2 regions of the Pelosinus sp. sgz500959 genome follow, and region 2 is predicted to be linked to the other one. Evidence: riboswitches for the same ligand, from Rfam matches in the RefSeq annotation. Region 2 holds a riboswitch; the other holds the start of a gene.
The links. A riboswitch is a leader RNA that binds a small molecule or an ion and turns the genes downstream of it on or off. The one in region 2 is predicted to bind FMN.

Region 1: it holds a riboswitch for FMN, as region 2 does, so the genes downstream of both, ACAN52_RS09355 (ECF transporter S component) here and ribD (bifunctional diaminohydroxyphosphoribosylaminopyrimidine deaminase/5-amino-6-(5-phosphoribosylamino)uracil reductase RibD) in region 2, are expected to answer to the same signal.

What each region holds. Positions count from the first base shown of each region.
Region 1 is NZ_JBGJZL010000005.1:72,076-81,902, reverse strand. Features, by position in the region: gene ACAN52_RS09385 (S-layer homology domain-containing protein) at 146-1,504, shown strand; gene ACAN52_RS09380 (tetratricopeptide repeat protein) at 1,554-3,428, opposite strand; gene ACAN52_RS09375 (tetratricopeptide repeat protein) at 3,453-4,919, opposite strand; gene ACAN52_RS09370 (DNA-3-methyladenine glycosylase family protein) at 4,947-5,555, opposite strand; gene ACAN52_RS09365 (methylated-DNA--[protein]-cysteine S-methyltransferase) at 5,560-6,018, opposite strand; gene ACAN52_RS09360 (MATE family efflux transporter) at 6,346-7,701, opposite strand; gene ACAN52_RS09355 (ECF transporter S component) at 7,844-8,425, opposite strand; FMN riboswitch at 8,512-8,641, opposite strand; gene ACAN52_RS09350 (SDR family oxidoreductase) at 8,970-9,725, shown strand; gene ACAN52_RS09345 (TetR/AcrR family transcriptional regulator) at 9,785-9,827, shown strand, end outside.
Region 2 is NZ_JBGJZL010000002.1:111,832-121,658, reverse strand. Features, by position in the region: gene yfcE (phosphodiesterase) at 1-102, opposite strand, end outside; gene ribE (6,7-dimethyl-8-ribityllumazine synthase) at 231-695, opposite strand; gene ACAN52_RS03275 (bifunctional 3,4-dihydroxy-2-butanone-4-phosphate synthase/GTP cyclohydrolase II) at 699-1,907, opposite strand; gene ribE (riboflavin synthase) at 1,940-2,599, opposite strand; gene ribD (bifunctional diaminohydroxyphosphoribosylaminopyrimidine deaminase/5-amino-6-(5-phosphoribosylamino)uracil reductase RibD) at 2,568-3,698, opposite strand; FMN riboswitch at 3,863-3,994, opposite strand; gene rpe (ribulose-phosphate 3-epimerase) at 4,038-4,685, opposite strand; gene rsgA (ribosome small subunit-dependent GTPase A) at 4,691-5,566, opposite strand; gene pknB (Stk1 family PASTA domain-containing Ser/Thr kinase) at 5,579-7,459, opposite strand; gene ACAN52_RS03245 (peptidoglycan D,D-transpeptidase FtsI family protein) at 7,479-8,891, opposite strand; gene ACAN52_RS03240 (FtsW/RodA/SpoVE family cell cycle protein) at 8,881-9,827, opposite strand, start outside.

The DNA.
Region 1 (9,827 bases), on a different contig from region 2:
GAGGCTCACATACCAACCAAAAAAGTATTTATTGATCATTTGACCCTGTTACATGCCTGAACTTATTTCTATTATTTTTTTCAAATTCATCATGATTCACAAATCATTCCGCAATTATTTTAATAACGTAGGGGGTAATCATTTAATGAAAAAAAATTTAATTGTGGGTTCCGCTTTGGCACTCACCCTGAATATCGCAAGTCCAGTATGGGCCGCGACGTCCACCCCAATATTTACAGATGTTCCTACTAATCACTGGTCTTATGAGGCATTGACTTATCTTGCGAAGGCTGGCATTATTGATGGTTACGAAGACGGTAAATTTGTCACTGACAAAACCATGAGTCGCGGTGAAATGGCACAGATCGTTTACAAGGCGATGATTAATGAAAACAAAGCCAATATCGCACAAAAAGCCCTCATCGACAAATTAGCTAACGAATATGCTCTAGAAATGAATAAAATTGAAAACCTAGATACTCGCCTAACTAAAGTGGAGAAAAATCAGTCTACAATTAAATTTTCTGGAGCCTTATTGGTACAAGAAAAGATAAAAGGCATGAAAAATGCTCCAACATCAATAGGCTCCCATACAGAATCTTCTTGGTTTAGAATGAATGGAACTGCCAAAGTTGATGATAATACAACCATTGGAATGCGTATAGTCAATGTTGCCCCTACCCAAGATAACTTTAGAGCGGCAAATTCTATACTTGGTGGTACGCAAGGCAACTCATCTAGTAATACCTATGGTGCACAAATTGATCGTTTCTTCGCTACCACCAAGATCGGTGCAGTAAAAGCAACGCTAGGACGTCAAGCACTCGACCTTGATAACGAGGATATGATTGTTGATAGTGCATTCTTTAGTTTTGATGGTGCAAAACTTGCCTGGGAATCAAATGGTGTGAATTTTGATGTCAAGCACGGCCGCTTTGCACGTGGCGTACGCGGATATGCTTTTGATAATAAAGCAGGCGGTGCTGCTGGAACTTATGCTGCAGATTTTTCTAACGTTGATGTTCAAGCCATTTCAGCTTCTGCTAAAAGCGGTAAACTGAACTGGGCCGTCGGTGCTGCCACCTTTAGAAATTGGAAAAATGATAAAAAACTATTAAATTATACATATGGTAATTTAGGCTGGAAATTCAACAATAAGCTCTCAATTAGCGGTGAATATGGTAAAAACAATGAGGCGACTTCAGATGGTGCATTTGGCATGGCGAAAGTTGTCTATGGTGCCCAATCTCTAAAAGATAAAGGTGACCAAAACTTTACTACTCAGTATTTCGTTCTTCAGAAAAACAGTATCTACACAGCATATACCGCAATTGATACTGTCGATGAAGGAAATAGCAATGCCAATAAAACCCTTGATTTTGCCTACCGTTATGCCTTTAGTAAAAATATGACAGGAAAACTTCAATATGCCACTATAAAAGATAAAACAGCTTCTACCAACGACTATGATTTTTGGAAACTGCAGTTTATTTATAAATTCTAAATCGATGATAAAGCAAAACCAGCCTTCCCACGGGAAGGCTGGTTTCACTTTATAAATGAACTTTCTTTAGAGCGTCCTTCACTCTCGTCAGAACCTCTTGCCAATTACCAGGTTCATGTTGGCGGAAAAGCTTCATCGTTGAATACCAAGGACTATCTTCTCGTTTTAATTGCCAACGCCAATCAGGATTATAAGGTACAAGGAGCCAAGTTTCTTTCCCCATCGCCCCTGCTAAATGAGCTACTGCAGAATCAATCGTAATGACTAAATCAAGATTATTAATGGCACCAGCCGTTTCAAAAAAATCACTCAGATGTTCAGAAATATCTAGGACCGGATAAGGTGTTTGCAGTAAATCCTCCGCTCGTTTTCCTACTTGTAAACTGATCCAGCTTACTTCATTTATATCAAATAATTCTTTAAATACGTCAAATACAATCGAGCGATTGCGATCATTTTCATGATTGGGATTCCCAGCCCAAACGACACCAACCCGATATTTGTGCCCTCCATCCAATTGATTAAGCCTCTCTTGCCAGATAGTTGCGCACTCGCAGCTTGTTTGTATATAAGGAATCACTTGAGGGATTGTCTCCCTATCAGTATTAAACATATAGGGCATCCTTGATAATGAGCAAGAAAAATCAAATTGTCCCGATGAAGTATCGTCATCGTTGTAGATTTCACAAGAATTTATAGAGGTTTTAATCAATCGTTCTAAAGGCTTTTGTACCCATATACTCGTTTTTGCCCCTAATTCTGCTATCATTTTCCCATATCGCACAAATTGGATCGCATCACCAAATCCTTGGTCACTAAATAATAAAATCTTCCGCCCAGTCAAATCTTCTCCTTGCCAACGAGGACAATCCAAATGAGGATAACCAATTTTTTTCAATTTAGGTTCATAAAACTCCCTCCATTCATTATATTTGCCCCAACCTTTATTATATTGTTCTTGGAGCAAATATAAAAATGCGAGAGCAAATTCTGCTTCCTTAAAACCAGGGCGAAGTTCGATAGCGCGGCACAAACAACGTTCTGCTTCTTCTAAGCGATCAACATCTTTTAATACTAAAGCTAAGTTATTATATGTCTCTGGATCATTAGGATCTAGCTCAATGGAATGCCGAAGACAAACCTCAGCCTCAGCTAAGCAATAACGATCTTTTAATACTAATCCCAGGTTATTATAAGCTTTTGAATAATCGGGTCTCAGCTCAATGGCACGGCGAAGGCAAAATTCCGCTGCCTCAAGTTGGTACATAATTCGCAAAACAGCGCCTACATTGTTATAGGCCTCATAAAAATGTGGATTTAGCTCAATGGCCTGATAGAACATTCCTACAGACTCATCCATCATCTTGAGCTCGGCCTGTATAACCCCCATATTGAAATAGGCCTCTGCATAATAAGGGTTTAACTCAATCGCTTGGCAAAAAGCATTGATAGCTTCGTCTAAATCATTTCGCCTTAACTGTGCAATACCTAAATGAAAATGAGTCTCTGAATGATTTGGATTCGATTGAATGGCCCTGGTAAATGAATATGCTGCTTCATCCCAAAGATTCATTTTGCTCTGGGCAATGCCCAAATTATTGTAAGCCTCTGGATACTCAGGATTTAGTTCAATTGCACAGTGAAATGAATCAAGGGCCTCATATAAATGATCTGCCTCTGTCTGTACAATGCCTAAATTATTATACACCTCTGGGCAATTAGGATTTATAGCTAAGGCTTTACGAAAATACCCTTCTGCCTCCTCTAGACGATTCGTATCTTTAAAAACCAATCCCAAATTATTGTAAGCTTCTGAACAATTTGGATCAAAATCAATAGCTTGACGAAATAGCTCCCCAGCTTCTTCCAATTCTCCCTTTATAGCCAGTTCTATTCCTTTATTTAAATACATCATCACATTCATCTATTTTCTCTCCCTGAACTTCATTCAATATGTAATATTGCCTTCCATTACTTCATTCTGCAAAGCGTCTTTCACTCTTTCCATCACTTCTTGCCAATCTCCAAGCTTACATTGACGAAAAAGTCTAATTGTCGGATACCAAGGGCTATCTTCGCGATTCAATTGCCAACGCCAATCAGGATCAAAAGGTAAAAGTACCCATGTTTTTTTCCCCATAGTCCCAGCTAAATGAGCCACTGCAGAATCAACGGTTATGACTAAATCAAGAGTTTCAATCAATCCTGCAGTTTCCATAAAATCAACAAGATCTTTTGAAAAATCAATGACAGGATATGGCGTTCCCAGTAAATCTTCCCCTCTGTCTCCAACTTGCAGACTAACCCAACTCACTTGCGAATGATCAAATAAAGTACAAAATACATCAAAAGGGATCGAACGTTTGGCATTATTAAGATGTTTAGGATGCCCAGCCCAAACTACACCAACCCTATATCTCTTATTCTTGTCGATTTTTTCAAGATTTTTATGCCACTTAACTGAAACCTTACGGCTCTCTGGTCTGTATGGGACAGTAGGTGGAATGCTTTCATTGCAGGTATTAAATATCGTTGGCAGGCTCAGCAAGGAGCAGACATAATCATATTGATTGTCTCCAATACTCTCTCCTGCATAAATTGTCAAATTAGGATGGGCAGCAGTTAGTAAACGTTCTAGTGGTTTTTGAATCCATAAACTCGTTTTATTCGCTAATTTTTCTACTTTTTCTACGTAACGAATAAATTGTATCGTATCGCCAAATCCATATTCCCAGCACAGTAAGATGCTACGTCCAGTTAAGTCTTCCCCTTGCCAGCGAGGGATTTTCAACGTCCTATATCCATATCTTTTAGGACGTGACTCTTCATACTTTGCCCAGCCTTTGTCAAACTCGCCTTTTAATAAATGTAAATTTCCAAGAGAATAAATTGCTGCAGAATAATCAGGTCGTAATTTAAGTGCTTGTTGAAAGCGACTCTCTGCTTCCTCAAAACGTTTCGTGACTTTTAAAAAGATTCCTAGATTATAGTAGGCTTCTGGATAATTTGAATTTAGTTCGATCGCTTGGCAATAAGCAGCCTCAGCTTCAACTAAGTGATCATTTTCTTCCAAAACAGTGCCTAAGTGATTATAAAGTGCTGGATGATTGGGATTTAATTCGATAGCTTTACGAAAACATGCTTCAGCTTTTTGAAAGTGATCCAGTTCCATTAAAACTAAACCTAAATTATTATACGCACATGAATCATCTGGACTTAATTCAATCGCTCGACAAAAACAGGCCTCAGCTTCATGCGGACGATCTGTTTTTTGCAAAACTAGCCCTAAATTATTATAGGCTGGTGAATATTTGGGATTTAGGGTTATTGCTGTACAAAAAGCTGTAATTGCATTTTCTAAATCGCCCTCCATAACCAACTTTATTCCGAAATCCAGATACATTTTTGGAGTCATCTACTCTCCCCCTTGATTCAGTCTTGCCTATTCGATTGCCGATAATGCCCATAAATAAAGAGATGCGACCGATCCATATGGGGAATACCGTTTTCTATATTTCTCAAAAATTTCTTTCGGACACTCCTTCAACCCATATAAGTTCATTATACCTCTACGGATTGCCAAATCGCCATAACTTACAATATTGGGTCTGCACAAAGAAAAAATCAACAACATTTCGGCTGTCCAAATCCCTACCCCATTAAGGGTTGTCAATTTTTTTATAATTTCTTCATCAGTTAAAGTGTGTAAGGCATCAAAATCAACAACTCCAGTAAGAGCCGCCTCTGCAATGCCTATTATATAGCCTGCTTTTCGTTGACTCATTCCGCAGGCTTTGATTGCATCTAAGCCTGCCATTCTTATACTTTGTGGTGTGATCTCATGGTGAAGCAGAGTATTCATTCGCTGACACACTGTTTGTGCCGCTTTAGTGGATATTTGCTGACTTAATACACTTTGGATCAGTGCAGAAAATACATTTGGCGTCACCTCTCGCTGTATAAGACCAATGTTATCGATCGCAATCCCCAGTTTTTTATCTTTTCGTTTTAAATACTCAATTTCCACTTCTCCGTATTGTAAAAAGGTCATGAGTTTATTTCCTTTCAATCTCTAACAATATTTTTTTAACTCCAAGCCCTCCACGATAACCTGTTAAAGTACCATTTGATCCAATCACACGATGACATGGAATAAAAATTGGAATAGGATTACGATTATTAGCAAGTCCAACAGCCCTTGAAGCTTTTTCATTGCCGACTTTTACGGCAACGTCTTTATAGCTAGCTGTTTGTCCATATGGAATATCACAAAGTTGTGCCCAAACTTCTTTCATAAATAGTGTACCAACAGGTGCAAGAGGCAGTGTAAACTGCTTTAAGTTCCCCATCAAATACTCCGTAAGTTGCCTTGCGGCTTCTACCAGTAAAGGTGTTTCTTCTTCGATTACGTTATTAGGTAAAGTATCCTTTTCAAAATATACGTTTGTAATACTGCCCTCTGTTTCAGCAATACCGACTTTCCCTATCACCGTATGATAAAAATAAATATTCATGATTTTCCGCCTCCTGTTTTTCTATATCCCTTAGGAATTAAGCCTGTTTTCTCTTTAAATCTTTGATAAAAATTAGATATACTCAAAAATCTGTATAATGTACAATTTCAAGATTTTGAAAATAATCTTTCTTACACATGTTTTTCTTACTTGTATTATAAAACAAGGTTATAAATAAATCCTCTTATATTTCATCAATCAATTTTTCACAAAAATAATCTCTCACCGATACAAAATAAAAAAGCTACGCAATTCGCAGCTTCATACGATTTTTTAGTATTTAATAGATATGATATACATCACTCTTATATAGGGAGACAAAATCTCTCAGAGAGGATTTTTGTTGATGGCACTATTCATTCTACGTAATTCTTTTAGTAAGAATACGGCTGTAACTACGGCTGCTCCCAAGTCAGCAAGGGGCGTGGCTATCCATGCTCCCATAAGACCAAATAGATTGGGCATAATGAGTAAGAGCGGAATCAGTAATATCACTTGCCGAGACATACTCAAAAAAATTGCATGTTTCGCTTTGCCTACAGCCTGAAAATACTGTGCACTGATTAATTGAAAACCCAGTATAGGCAACATGGCAAGTACAATCTTGATTCCTTGTTTCCCCACAGCAATTAAGGCAGGATCTTGATTAAATACACTTATAATTTTAGTATCAAAAACTTGTATTACAATGAATCCCATGATTGATAAAACGGTTGCAGAAATAATACCGAGTTTTAAAACTTTAATTACACGATCATATTTCTTAGCTCCATAATTAAAACCAATGATCGGTTGCAGCCCTTGACTGATACCGAACATCGGCATGACTAGCAGCATGGCTACGCGTTGGATAATCCCCATAGAAGCAATTGCAACTTCACCGCCATATTTTAATAAACTAAAGTTAAAAAGTACTGCAACGATACTACTCGCAAATTGCATCAAAAATGGAGACAAACCATTTTTCATAATTTGCAAAATAATATACCGATCAGGATACAGATTAGCAATCCGCAATTTTAAAAAGCTTTTTTTCCCAATAAAATACAACGTCACCCATATGGCAGATACTGCCTGCGCCAATACTGTAGCCCATGCAGAGCCACTGATCCCCATTTTAAAAGCAAAAATAAATAAGGGATTCAGCACTATATTGATCCCTGCTGAAATAAACATCGTTAGCATTGCAGTTTTAGGATCACCTTGAGCACGAATGATTGTATTCATACCAAAACCGATATGCATAAACACACTGCCCAACAAAATAATACTCATAAAATCTCTCGCATAGGGTAACAAATCAATTCCAGCTCCTAAACTGATTAATAGGGGATCTAAAAATATCAACATCAACATACTAAGAGCTGTCATCACTATACTTGCTAACATATAAGCATTGCCTAATATTTTTTCAGCTTCATCAATCCGTTGCTGTCCTAAGCGAATTGAGATAAGAGAGCTAGCCCCTACACCAATCAGCACCCCAAAAGCCATTAGAATAACCATAATTGGAAAAGCAATTGCCACTGCTGCCAGCGCTATTTCTCCAACACCATTTCCAACAAAAATACTATCAACAACATTATATAACGCATTAACGAGCATCCCAACAATCGCTGGTACTGAAAATTTCCACAATAACTTACCAATCTTCTCTTCACCAAGTAATTTAGAATTATCCATAAACCCTCCAACCACTACATTTAAGCACAAACCATTCTACCTTATGATCTACAAAATTTCAATTTCACTCTACGTACCCAAAGAGAGCCTACTACAAGAAGTAAGCTCTCTTTGGACTGACTAATCCTTATTTTTTCTATCCCTAGGATAAAATAGGCACAACTTTTTTGTAAATCATCATTGCGAATATAGAAATAATAAAGCCTTTTATAAGATTAAAAGGTGCAATCGCTAAGGTAATAAAGGATGCTAAATCAATAATATGAGGATTGGCGACCGTCCCTAAGGCAATCATTTGATCTAAAGGAAAATGTAAGACTGTCTGGTAAAGGGGAATTAAAATAAAATAATTCAATACAGATGCAGAGATCATCATCGTAAAAGTAGCGATTGCCAATGATAAAATGGCCCCTTTTCGGCTACTCTTTTTCTGATAAAAATAACCTGCGGGAACAATAAAAGAGACTCCCACTAAAAAATTAGCTATTTCACCAATTCCCATTGTATGAGTGTTCCCCAAATGTAATACATTCTTAATCAGTTCAATCAATACACCAGCCATAGGTCCTAGCATAAAAGCACCAATCATCGCCGGTAATTCACTAACATCCAATTTCAAAAAGCTTGGCATCATCGGTACTGGTACCTCAAAAAACATGAGTATGACGGCAATCGCTGATAGTATGCCAATTTTAGTTAAATAAGACGTCCGTTTGTAAACCATGTGATCCTCTCCTTTTAAAATGCCAATAAAAAAATTCCGAAATATCTTCGGAATTTAGGTATGACATGTAAACACATAAAGTGCTGTTTTCTCTTCTGTCATCCAGACTCTACTGTCGGCTTTGGAATTACACCAAATCTGCCTTACGGCTCGTGGGCTTGCAAACATAATTTACTTACCACCGGTCGGGAATTTCACCCTGCCCTGAAGATATTCTACTATATTTAATTTTTTAGTTTAAAAGAAAATAATTATTTTTTAGTAGTTACTATAATGAATATCATAACAATTATTTTTTCATAGCGCAAGTAGTTATTTACTCATTTTATCTTATCAAATAAATTATAACCTTGATCCTTTTTTATCTTTAAAAATAATTTATTTAACATCTAATTTACTCTTATTGACTTTCATTATATTACATGTTATATTTTTTGTAATATATAACGCAGAAAAATAACTGTCATTAAAGATTTCTTTACTAGAATTTTTCATTGATAGTTAGTTTAAATTAAGAGATCTTAATTTTAGGAGGATGATGAAAATGACTCATATTCAAGAGAAAAAACTGACAGGAAAAGTGGCTTTAGTAACAGGTGCATCAAGAGGTATTGGGCAAAAAATTGCAGAGGAATTAGCATTAAATGGAGCAAAAGTCATCATCAATTATTCTACTAACTCGGAAAAAGCAGACCAAGTCGTTGCTCATATTAAAGCACTGGGAGGCGAAGCATTCCCTATTCAAGCAGATATCAGCCGTGTTGCTGAAGTAGAGCGACTCTTCAAAGAAACAATGGATCAATATGGACAAGTTGATATTCTTGTCAATAATGCTGGTATTATGACCACAAAAACAATTACAAAGGTAACAGAAGAAGATTTTGATAAAATTATGGCGATCAACGTAAAAGGTACCTACTTTGCTTGTCAAGAAGCAGCTAACTATATGCAGACAAACGGACGAATCATCAATTTTTCCACTTCCGTTGCCGGTATGATGTTTCCAGGCTATAGCATCTATGCTGGTACCAAGGGAGCTGTCGAACAGTTCACACGTCAATTGGCAAAGGAGTTTGGAATCAAAGGAATTACGATCAATGCGGTTGCACCAGGCCCAGTAAATACGGAACTTTTCACCGTGGGGAAAACCCCAGAACAAATTGAAATCCTCAGCAAAACCAATGCCTTCGGACGTTTGGGAGAACCTAATGACATTGCTAACGTTGTGCTCTTTTTAGCCAGTGAAGAATCACGCTGGATAACAGGACAAACAATTCGAATTAACGGAGGAATGATATAATTGTGGTATCATGGCTGACTATGATCTGCCAAAATTAATGAAATAGTGGTGAAAATAATATGGCTAAAACCGGATTAACCTCTGAGGAACTTAAAGAAAAAG
Region 2 (9,827 bases):
ACCAGCATGAATGATTAATTCACACTCCATAAAATATCTTGTATAAACCTTTTCCCATGTCTCTGCACAGCCATGGGTATCACTGATAATACCTATGTTCATATCATCACCCCATTATTTCCTGGAAATATTTTACTTTTAAAACAGATATAACAAATGTCAATCGCCAGTCATGAGATATAACTTTATATCTCATGACTGGCAAACTAACAATACAGAATAAATTTTTTTTAGATATTTTTTAATAAATTAGCCATTTCAATTGCAGTCACTGCAGACTCAAAACCTTTATTACCAGCTTTAGTACCAGCACGTTCAATGGCTTGTTCAATATTTTCCGTAGTCAGTACACCAAAAATCGTAGGAATACCAGTATGCATACCAACTTGAGCGACCCCTTTAGAAACTTCCGAACACACATAATCATAATGTGATGTACTGCCGCGAATGACAGTTCCTAAGCAAATTACAGCATCATATTTTTTACTCTCAGCCATTTTTTGGGCAACGAGAGGAATTTCAAAAGCACCAGGTACCCAAACAATTGAAGTATCTTCTTCTTTAACACCATGACGTTTTAAGCCATCTAATGCACCACCGAGCAATTTACTATTAATAAATTCATTAAACCTTGCTACAACAATACCAACTTTTAATCCCTCAGCAACTAATTGTCCTTCAAAAACTTTTACCATGATCTATTCCTCCCCATTTTGTTTGAGCAAATGCCCCATTTTAGCTTTTTTTACAGATAAGTAGCGTTGATTAAATCGATTGGCTTTAACCTCTACTGGGACTCGTTCAGAAATCGTCAATCCATAACCCTCAAGCCCAGCTCTCTTCTTAGGATTATTGGTCAATAGGCGAATGCTAGTCAAACCTAAATCAACTAATATTTGAGCTCCGATACCATAATCTCTTAAATCAGGAGCAAATCCTAACAGTTCATTGGCTTCAACAGTATCTTTGCCTTGATCCTGTAATGCATAAGCAAGCATTTTATTGGCAAGACCAATGCCTCTTCCTTCCTGTCGCATATACACCAGAACGCCTTCACCTTCTTGATCAATACGTTTTAAAGAAGTAGCTAATTGTTCCCCACAATCACAACGAAGTGAACCAAATGCATCTCCTGTTAAACATTCAGAATGTATACGCACTAAAACATTTTTTTTGCCCTCTATATCACCCTTTACCAAAGCGATATGACACTGATTATCAAGTTTACTTTCATAGGCAACAAGTTTAAAATTTCCATATTGAGTTGGCATCGTGGTTTCAGCTCCACGTTTTATGAAAAGTTCAGTTGCTTTGCGGTATCTGATTAAATCTGCAATGGTAATCAATTTTAAATCATGTTTTTTCACAAATTCTTGCAGATCAGGTACCCGCGCCATAGTACCATCATCATTCATAATTTCACAAATCACACCAGCAGGATATAAGCCAGCCATTTTAGGTAAATCAACTGCTGCTTCTGTATGTCCAGCCCGGCGTAAAACTCCGCCTTCCACATAGCGGAGTGGAAATACATGGCCTGGTCGTCTAAAATGTTCAGGTCGAGAATTGGGATCAAGCATGGCAAGAACTGTTTCGGCCCGTTCCGGGGCAGAAATCCCTGTTGTGGTCGTATGAGCATCAACGGACACTGTAAAAGCTGTACAATGATTATCTGTATTATCACACACCATGGCACCAATTCCAAGTTCATCAAGTCTTGATCCAATAATCGGCATACAAATCAATCCACGTCCATGAGTAGCCATAAAATTAATGGCTTCAGGAGTTACTTTGTCAGCAGCCATTAGTAAATCGCCTTCATTTTCACGATCTTCATCATCAACAACAACAATCATTTTACCATTTTTTATATCTTCAATCGCTTCATCAATTGTATTAAATTTCATTATAATACCTCCACAAATTTTTTAAGATCATGTTATAGCGTAAAACCATGCTGTTGTAAGAAACTCATCTCAATTTTACTCTTTGCGTTATGTGGCTGATTGGATTGTAAACCTAGTAATTTTTCTACATATTTTCCAATCACATCGCCCTCTAGATTTACACTGTCGCCAATTTTTTTAAATCCAAGTGTCGTGCGACCAGCACTATGAGGGATCAAAGATACAGTAAACCAATCTTGATCATATTCAACAACAGTCAAGCTAATTCCATCAATGGCAATTGATCCCTTTTTTACTATGTATTTCATTACTTCAGAACCTGCTTTGATTGTAACAATCATTGCGATATCATTTAATTCTTTGGCACTAATCGTACCAACGCCATCAATATGTCCACTAACAATATGCCCACCAAAGCGGTCTCCTACACGCAGTGTTCGTTCAAGATTGACTGTATCACCAATTTTTAAAGTTGCAAGTACAGTGCTCTTTACCGTCTCTGGCATAACATCTGCTGTGAACCATGTTGTAGAAAATTCTACAACAGTCAAACATGTTCCATTAACAGCGATACTATCACCAAGCTGCACATCACTTAGTACCGTGCTTGCTAATACCGTTATGCGTACAGATTTGGCTCCATGGGTAATGGCTTTTATTTTACCTAATTCTTCCACAAGTCCGGTAAACATCTCGTCCCTCCCGGTTGCACATATAAGCGCTAATTAATATATCTTGCCCGATAGGCTCAATCGTCATATCTTCAAACAAATGAGCATGATTTACGTCAGTTACACCTTGTCCCCCGACAGGACCTAAGGCACCATGACCGCCTATAATTTTAGGGGCAATAAACCAATAGATTTTATCCACAAGATGCTCTTCCATGACTGATCCATTAATTCTTGCGCCACCTTCAACGAGAATACTTGTAATCTCACGCGCAGCTAAGGTTTTGAAAGTTTGACGTAAGTTGACACCAGCTTCCTTAGATTCAATAGATAGTACTTCAACACCGCATTCACGCAAAGCATTTACTCTATCAATTGGGGCCTTGGGAGTCACTACAATAATTGTTGGAGCCAATCCATCAATCACCACATGTGCATCAAGAGGAGTCCGTGCCATACTATCAATAATAATTCGAATTGGATTTTTCCCCTCATATGAAAGGCGAGTTGTTAAACGCGGGTTATCCGCAAGTACTGTACCAATTCCAACTAAAATGGCATCATAACAATCTCTTAGTTGCTGCACACGTTCGCGAGACTTAGGCCCTGTAATCCACTGGGAATGTCCAGTATGAGCAGCGATTTTACCATCAAGTGACATCCCACTTTTTAAAGCGATAAAAGGTAACTTTGTTGAAATCCACTTAATAAAAATTTCATTAAGCTTAGCAGCTTCAGCTGCGAGTACTCCTTCTATGACCTCAATACCTGCTTCACGTAACTTGTTGATACCTTGCCCTGCAACAAGAGGATTGGGGTCATTCATAGCAACAATGACTTTTTTGATGCCTGCGGCAATTACGGCATCGGCACATGGCCCTGTTCTTCCATGATGGGAACAAGGTTCTAAGGTCACATACATAGTAGCATCTCGAGCTAATTCTCCAGCTTGCTGCAGTGCATTAATTTCAGCATGTGGCGTACCTGCCTTCTTATGCCAACCTTGACCAACAACTCGTCCATTACGAACGATCACAGCACCAACCATGGGATTCGGACTCGTACGGCCAATGGCATACTGGGCTATGACCAGCGCTTGCCTCATATACTGCTCATCCATAACTGAATCCTCCAAAAAAATAAGCTGTTGAAAAAGTTTTTACACTTTTTTAACAGCCTTGTAGAATATAGGAAAATAGTTATCAATATTAAACCTTATGAAAGAACTTGTTTCAACAACAAACTCTTTATATTAAGGTTGCGTTTTCACAAACACACTTTAATATAAACCTTTTTCCATCCAGACTATACTGTCGGCTCCGGAATTTCACCGGATCAGCCATACGGCTCGCGGGCTAGTCACCGCCGGTAAGGAATTAAAAGATTACTCTTTTTCACCTTGCCCCAAAGGCTCACTTATTTAGTTATGTATATATATTACCAGTATTTTTTAAAATAATCAAGTCCCTCGAATATCCCGAATGGCTTGTTCAATATCTGGGGCTTGATAAACGGCTGATCCTGCAACCAAAATATTGGCACCAGCAGCAATCACTTGTCGTGCAGTTGCTGCATTTATCCCACCATCGACTTGAATATCAACTGACAAATTACGTTCAGTAATCATCTTTCGTAATCGAGCAATTTTATCAAGCATCTCTGGAATAAATTTCTGACCACCAAAACCTGGATTGACAGTCATTAATAACACCATATCAACTTCACCGAGCACTTCTTCAATCGTAGATAGGGACGTGGAAGGATTAAGAGATACGGCGGCTTTTAATCCATGTTCTTTAATATTTTGTATGAGACGATGTAAATGTGGTGCCGTCTCAACATGAATTGTAATAAGATCTGCCCCTGCCTTAGCAAAGGAATCAATAAAATCTTGAGGATTATTTACCATAAGATGTACATCAAACATCATCGTTGTTACTTTGCGAATTGATGCGACAACAGGCGGGCCAAAGGTTAGATTAGGTACAAAATGACCATCCATTACGTCAATATGTAATATATCAGCTCCGGCAATTTCTACTCGCTTGATTTCATCTGCTAATTTAGAAAAATCAGCAGAAAGAATTGATGGTGCAATTTTTATCATGATAGTTAAAACCCCTTTTTATTTTCAGTAATTTCTCCTAAGATCTCAAGGTAGGATTGATATCGTTGTTCATCAATCTTTCCATCTGCTACGGCTTGTTTGACCGCACATCGAGGCTCTCTCGAATGAATGCAAGTGCTAAATTTACATTCAGACACGCGGTCTGATATCTCAGGAAAACAATGCATTAATTCCGTTGGTTTCATGTCATTGAACTCAGTAAAACTAAAACCAGGTGTGTCAACAACAAAACCGCCTCCAGACAAGGGTAATAACTCTGCAAAACGGGTCGTATGCTTACCTCGACCAATTTTTTCACTCAATTCACCCGTTACTAAGGTTAGGCCTCGTTCAATATTGTTTAGTAGCGTAGATTTGCCGGCTCCAGATGGACCAGCAAACACACTAATTTTACCATACAACTTACTACGTAATTCATTGATGCCTAAATCGGCTTTTGCTGATACGGTAAGAACTTGATAACCAATTCCACGATAGTGAGTAACAATCTCTTCTAACTCTTGACTATCTGCAAGATCAATTTTATTAATGCAAAGAATGATTTCTAATTCTGACATTTCCGCCAAAACGAGAAAACGATCTACCAAAATTCGATTGATATTAGGATTCACCGCGGCAAAGGTAAGAATCACTTGATCAATATTGGCAATCATGGGCCTTCTGAGCATACTACGCCGCGGCAAAATATTTTCAATGATGCCTTTACCAGCACCTGCCATCTCATACTCTACTTGATCTCCCACTAATAGTGAAAATCGTTCCTTTTTGAAACGTCCACGCAATTTACATGAAACCACATTGTCAGCAGTTTGTACATAATAAAAACTATTATATGCTCTTATGATTACTCCATTTAGCATTTGTACCTCCTGCTATATTGTTTGTTCTTGTAATAAGATTCCATTACTATAGACTTGTACTCTAACTTGCCCGTTACCTTCAACCACCTTTTCAATCTTTTCTCCAGGTTTATGCACATTCTCATAAACAACACGTCGTCCATTCGTGTCTGTCACGATAATCTGCACAGCTTGGCGAGCAGCTCCTTCAGGCACGGTGATAGCGAGTGCGACTCGTTTTGCAGTATTCACTTCGGCTTTTGCGACAGTAAAATCTATAGCTAAACCTTCTGATGCCTCTGTAGCAGCTACTGGATTTTGTCCGATAATCGTCCCTGGTGAATATTTACTATTGGCTTCCTCAGTTACTTTGCCTTGTTTTAATTTTAAACTTTCAAGTTGTGTACCCACTGTACTTAATGGTGTACCTCTAAAATCAGGCAAAGAAATTTTACGCGGAGCAGCGCCTTTACTAATCACAAGATCAACAGCTGTATTCTTATTGACTTGTACCGGTGGGCGAGGCTGCTGCGCAATAATGGTATCAGCAGGTACATCTGTATTAAATTGTTCATCAACTCGACCAACAACAAGTCCCGCATTTTTAATTTTAAGTTCTGCATCTCGACGATTTAATCCTTTAAGGTCAGGTACGATGGCAACCTCACCACCTTTACTCACAACAAGAACAATCATCCGTTGTTCTTTTACAACGCTGCCAGCCTCAGGATATTGAGAAATAATATAGCCTGCTGGTACTTTATCACTAAATATTTCCGATTCACTTACCCTTAAATTTTGATTTGCTAAAATATTGCGAGCAACTTCAACTTGCTTACCGACTACACTGCTAACGGCAACTTCATTATTGCTCCAAAATTTACCAAAAGAGAAAAATGCTCCTATTATAAAACCAACGAGTAAAAGTACTAATAACCCCCATACCCAACCTTTTGGTTTATAACTTTTAGATAATTGGTTATTACTTTGTTCTGAAACAGTTGGTTTAGCGGTTGAGTTAATGACACTTTCATCAAGACGTGGCAATATTTGAGTTGGAAAATCACTTCGAGACAACAAATGAGTATTGTCATCACGAAGGTAATTTTGTACTGACTTTAAATCAGCAATCATTTCACTAATATCATTAAAGCGATGAGCAACGTCTTTAGCCATTGCTTTAAGAACAATAGCTTCTAATAATGGTGGAATATCTGGCTTGATTTCTCGCATGGGACGTGGCTCTTCTTGTAAATGTTGCAATGCAATACTAATTGGCGTTTCACCATTAAAAGGCAATACACCTGTTAACATTTCATATAATACAACACCTAATGAATAAATATCAGATTTAGCGCCTACTGCGCTCCCTTTAGCTTGCTCTGGTGAAAAATAATGTACGGATCCAATGATGGTACCCGTATGGTGTAGTGTTGCTGAACTAACAGCTCTCGCTATACCAAAATCAGTCACTTTAATACGCCCAGCACGGGTCATCAGAATATTATGGGGTTTTATATCACAATGTACCAAATTATTTTGATGCGCATGTTCTAATGCTTCCGCAATATCGGCAGCGATCCGTACTGCATTCTCGATTGGCAATGGCTCTCGCAAAATACGTTCCTTAAGAGTCTCACCAGATATATATTCCATGACAATATAATGTACATCTCCATCTTGACCAACATCATACATATTTACAATATTATGATGAGATAACCGGGCTGCCGCTTGAGCTTCACGACGAAAACGAGCAACGAATTGTTCATCATTTGCAAATTGTGAACGCAAAACTTTTACAGCAACAGAACGTTCTAACAATTTATCATGTGCTCGATAAACGTCAGCCATACCTCCGCCGCCAATATGTTCCAAAATAGTGTATCTCTTATCAAGTGTTCGATTAATCATGTAAACGATCACCCCCCCTTTAATGTAATGCCTTTGCTAAAATTTGTCCCGCAATGGGTGCTGCTATACTACCACCTGCACCAGCATTTTCAACAATAACCGCTATAACAACCTCTGGATTATCAGCTGGTGCAAATCCAATAAACCAGGCATGAGAATCACCATGAGGATTCTCTGCCGTGCCGGTCTTACCCGCCACCTTTACCCCCGACAAGTGAGCTCCACTACCTGTACCTTCATTTACGACTGTTACCATCATTTTATTAATTGCACTAGCTAATTGAGAAGTTGTTGGAGTCAACCACTCTTCAGGCATAAATTCTTTTATGGAATTACCATCAGAGTCAGTTATTTTATCAACAATATATGGTTTCATAATAATTCCTTTATTAGCGAATGTACTCACAAGCATCGCCATCCGTAATGGGGTCACTAATAAACTGCCTTGACCAATGCCTGTTTGGGCCAAATCGCCGTTGCCAAGTGAATTAAAATCAGGCAAGTGAGATTGAACTTCTTGTAAATCAGGTCCAATCGGACGTTTAAAACCATATCGATCAAAAGTCTTAGCCATCCTCTTGCCACCTAACTCCAATGCCAAAGTACCAAATGTTACATTGCAGGAAACAGTTAAGGCTTCTTCTAAATTAAGATTACCATGTGCTTTATGACCACTCTCTTCCAAAACATAGTCGGGAGGCACCTGTAATATACCTTCACAACGAATTGTCTTATTCATATCCGTAATTTTTTCTGATAATGCTGCATCGGCCATCATCACCTTTATAATTGATCCTGGTGGATACAAACCTTGAACAGCACGGTTAAGCAGAGGACTATTATCAGCAGTTGAAATACTTTCCCATTTTTGTTCCAATATGTTGGGATTAAAGCTAGGTTTACTCACCATCGCTAAGATAGCACCCGTCCGGGGCGACATAACGACAACTGCTCCTCGATGCTCACCGAGTGCTCGATAAGCTGCTTCCTGCAGTTTAGCATCTAAGGTCAGTACTACATTATTACCAGTCTGATTTGACCACAAGTGACTGATAGCACCTAAATGACGGAGTTGATTATTCATTCCCGTCAAATAACTGTTATATGTACTTTCAAGGCCCGCTTTACCATATTTAGCGCTATCATACCCCACCAAAGGAGCTGTAATGGCTGCATATGGATATGTGCGTGTAAAACTATTCCCTTTTTTCTCACTGTAAGCTAATTTTTCGCCATTTTTATCAAGAATCATACCATACTGAAGATTACGATTTCCAGCAGCATTACGACGATTCAATGGATGAGTGACCAAAAAATCCTGTTCAACAACTTGTATATAGGATAAATAGATAAATAAAATCGCCAGTAGGCCGAGTAAAGCGAAGGTTACGTTCTGAATATTTTTTCTAATCTCTCCTATGTCATTTCGCATGATATGATCTCACTTCCGATATGGAAAATAGCATACCTAGTAAAATGAAATTAGCAACAATGGAACTACCACCATAGCTGATGAAAGGCAATGTAATGCCTGTTAAGGGAAAAAATTTAGTTACCCCGCCAATAATCAAAAAAATCTGTAACCCCATAGAGACTGCTAACCCTCCAGCTACGAGCATGCTGAATGACATTGTTGATAATAAGGCTACGCGAAAAGCACGATACACCATAATGATATATAAAATAATAATCCCACCTGCTCCAACCAGTCCCATTTCTTCTCCAATCGCTGCAAAAATAAAATCTGTATGAACTTCAGGAATCATATTCGGAAAACCATAGGTAAGACCACTGCCTATAATTCCGCCTGAACCAAAAGCAAACAAAGATTGTACAATTTGATAGGCTCCACCATTCGGATCAACCCATGGATTAAGCCATATATCTACCCGTGTTTGAATGTGAGAGTATAATTTATAACACACAACTGAACCAATTAAAAACAACAATAAACCAATAATTACATAACTAAACCGCCCACTTACCATATAAGTCATGATAATCGCAATCCCGAAATATAATAAAGCTGCTCCCATATCGCGCTGCAAGATAAACATCATCATCGCAATACCCCATACTGCAATAAGAGGAGCAATAAATCTAGGATGAGGCAATACCAAAGGTCCATAATGCCGAGTGGCCAAGGTCAGTAATTCACGTCGTTCACTTAAATACGCTGCTAAAAACAAGACAATAAACATCTTGGCAAATTCCGACGGTTGAAATCGAATGGGACCAATAATAACCCAACTTTTATGCCCACCAATATCTACCCCAAACAAAATAGCAATTAATAATAAACCAACACCAATAAAACCACATACATATTTGAATTTAGCCACTTCTTCTAGTCTTCGAGAAATAAATG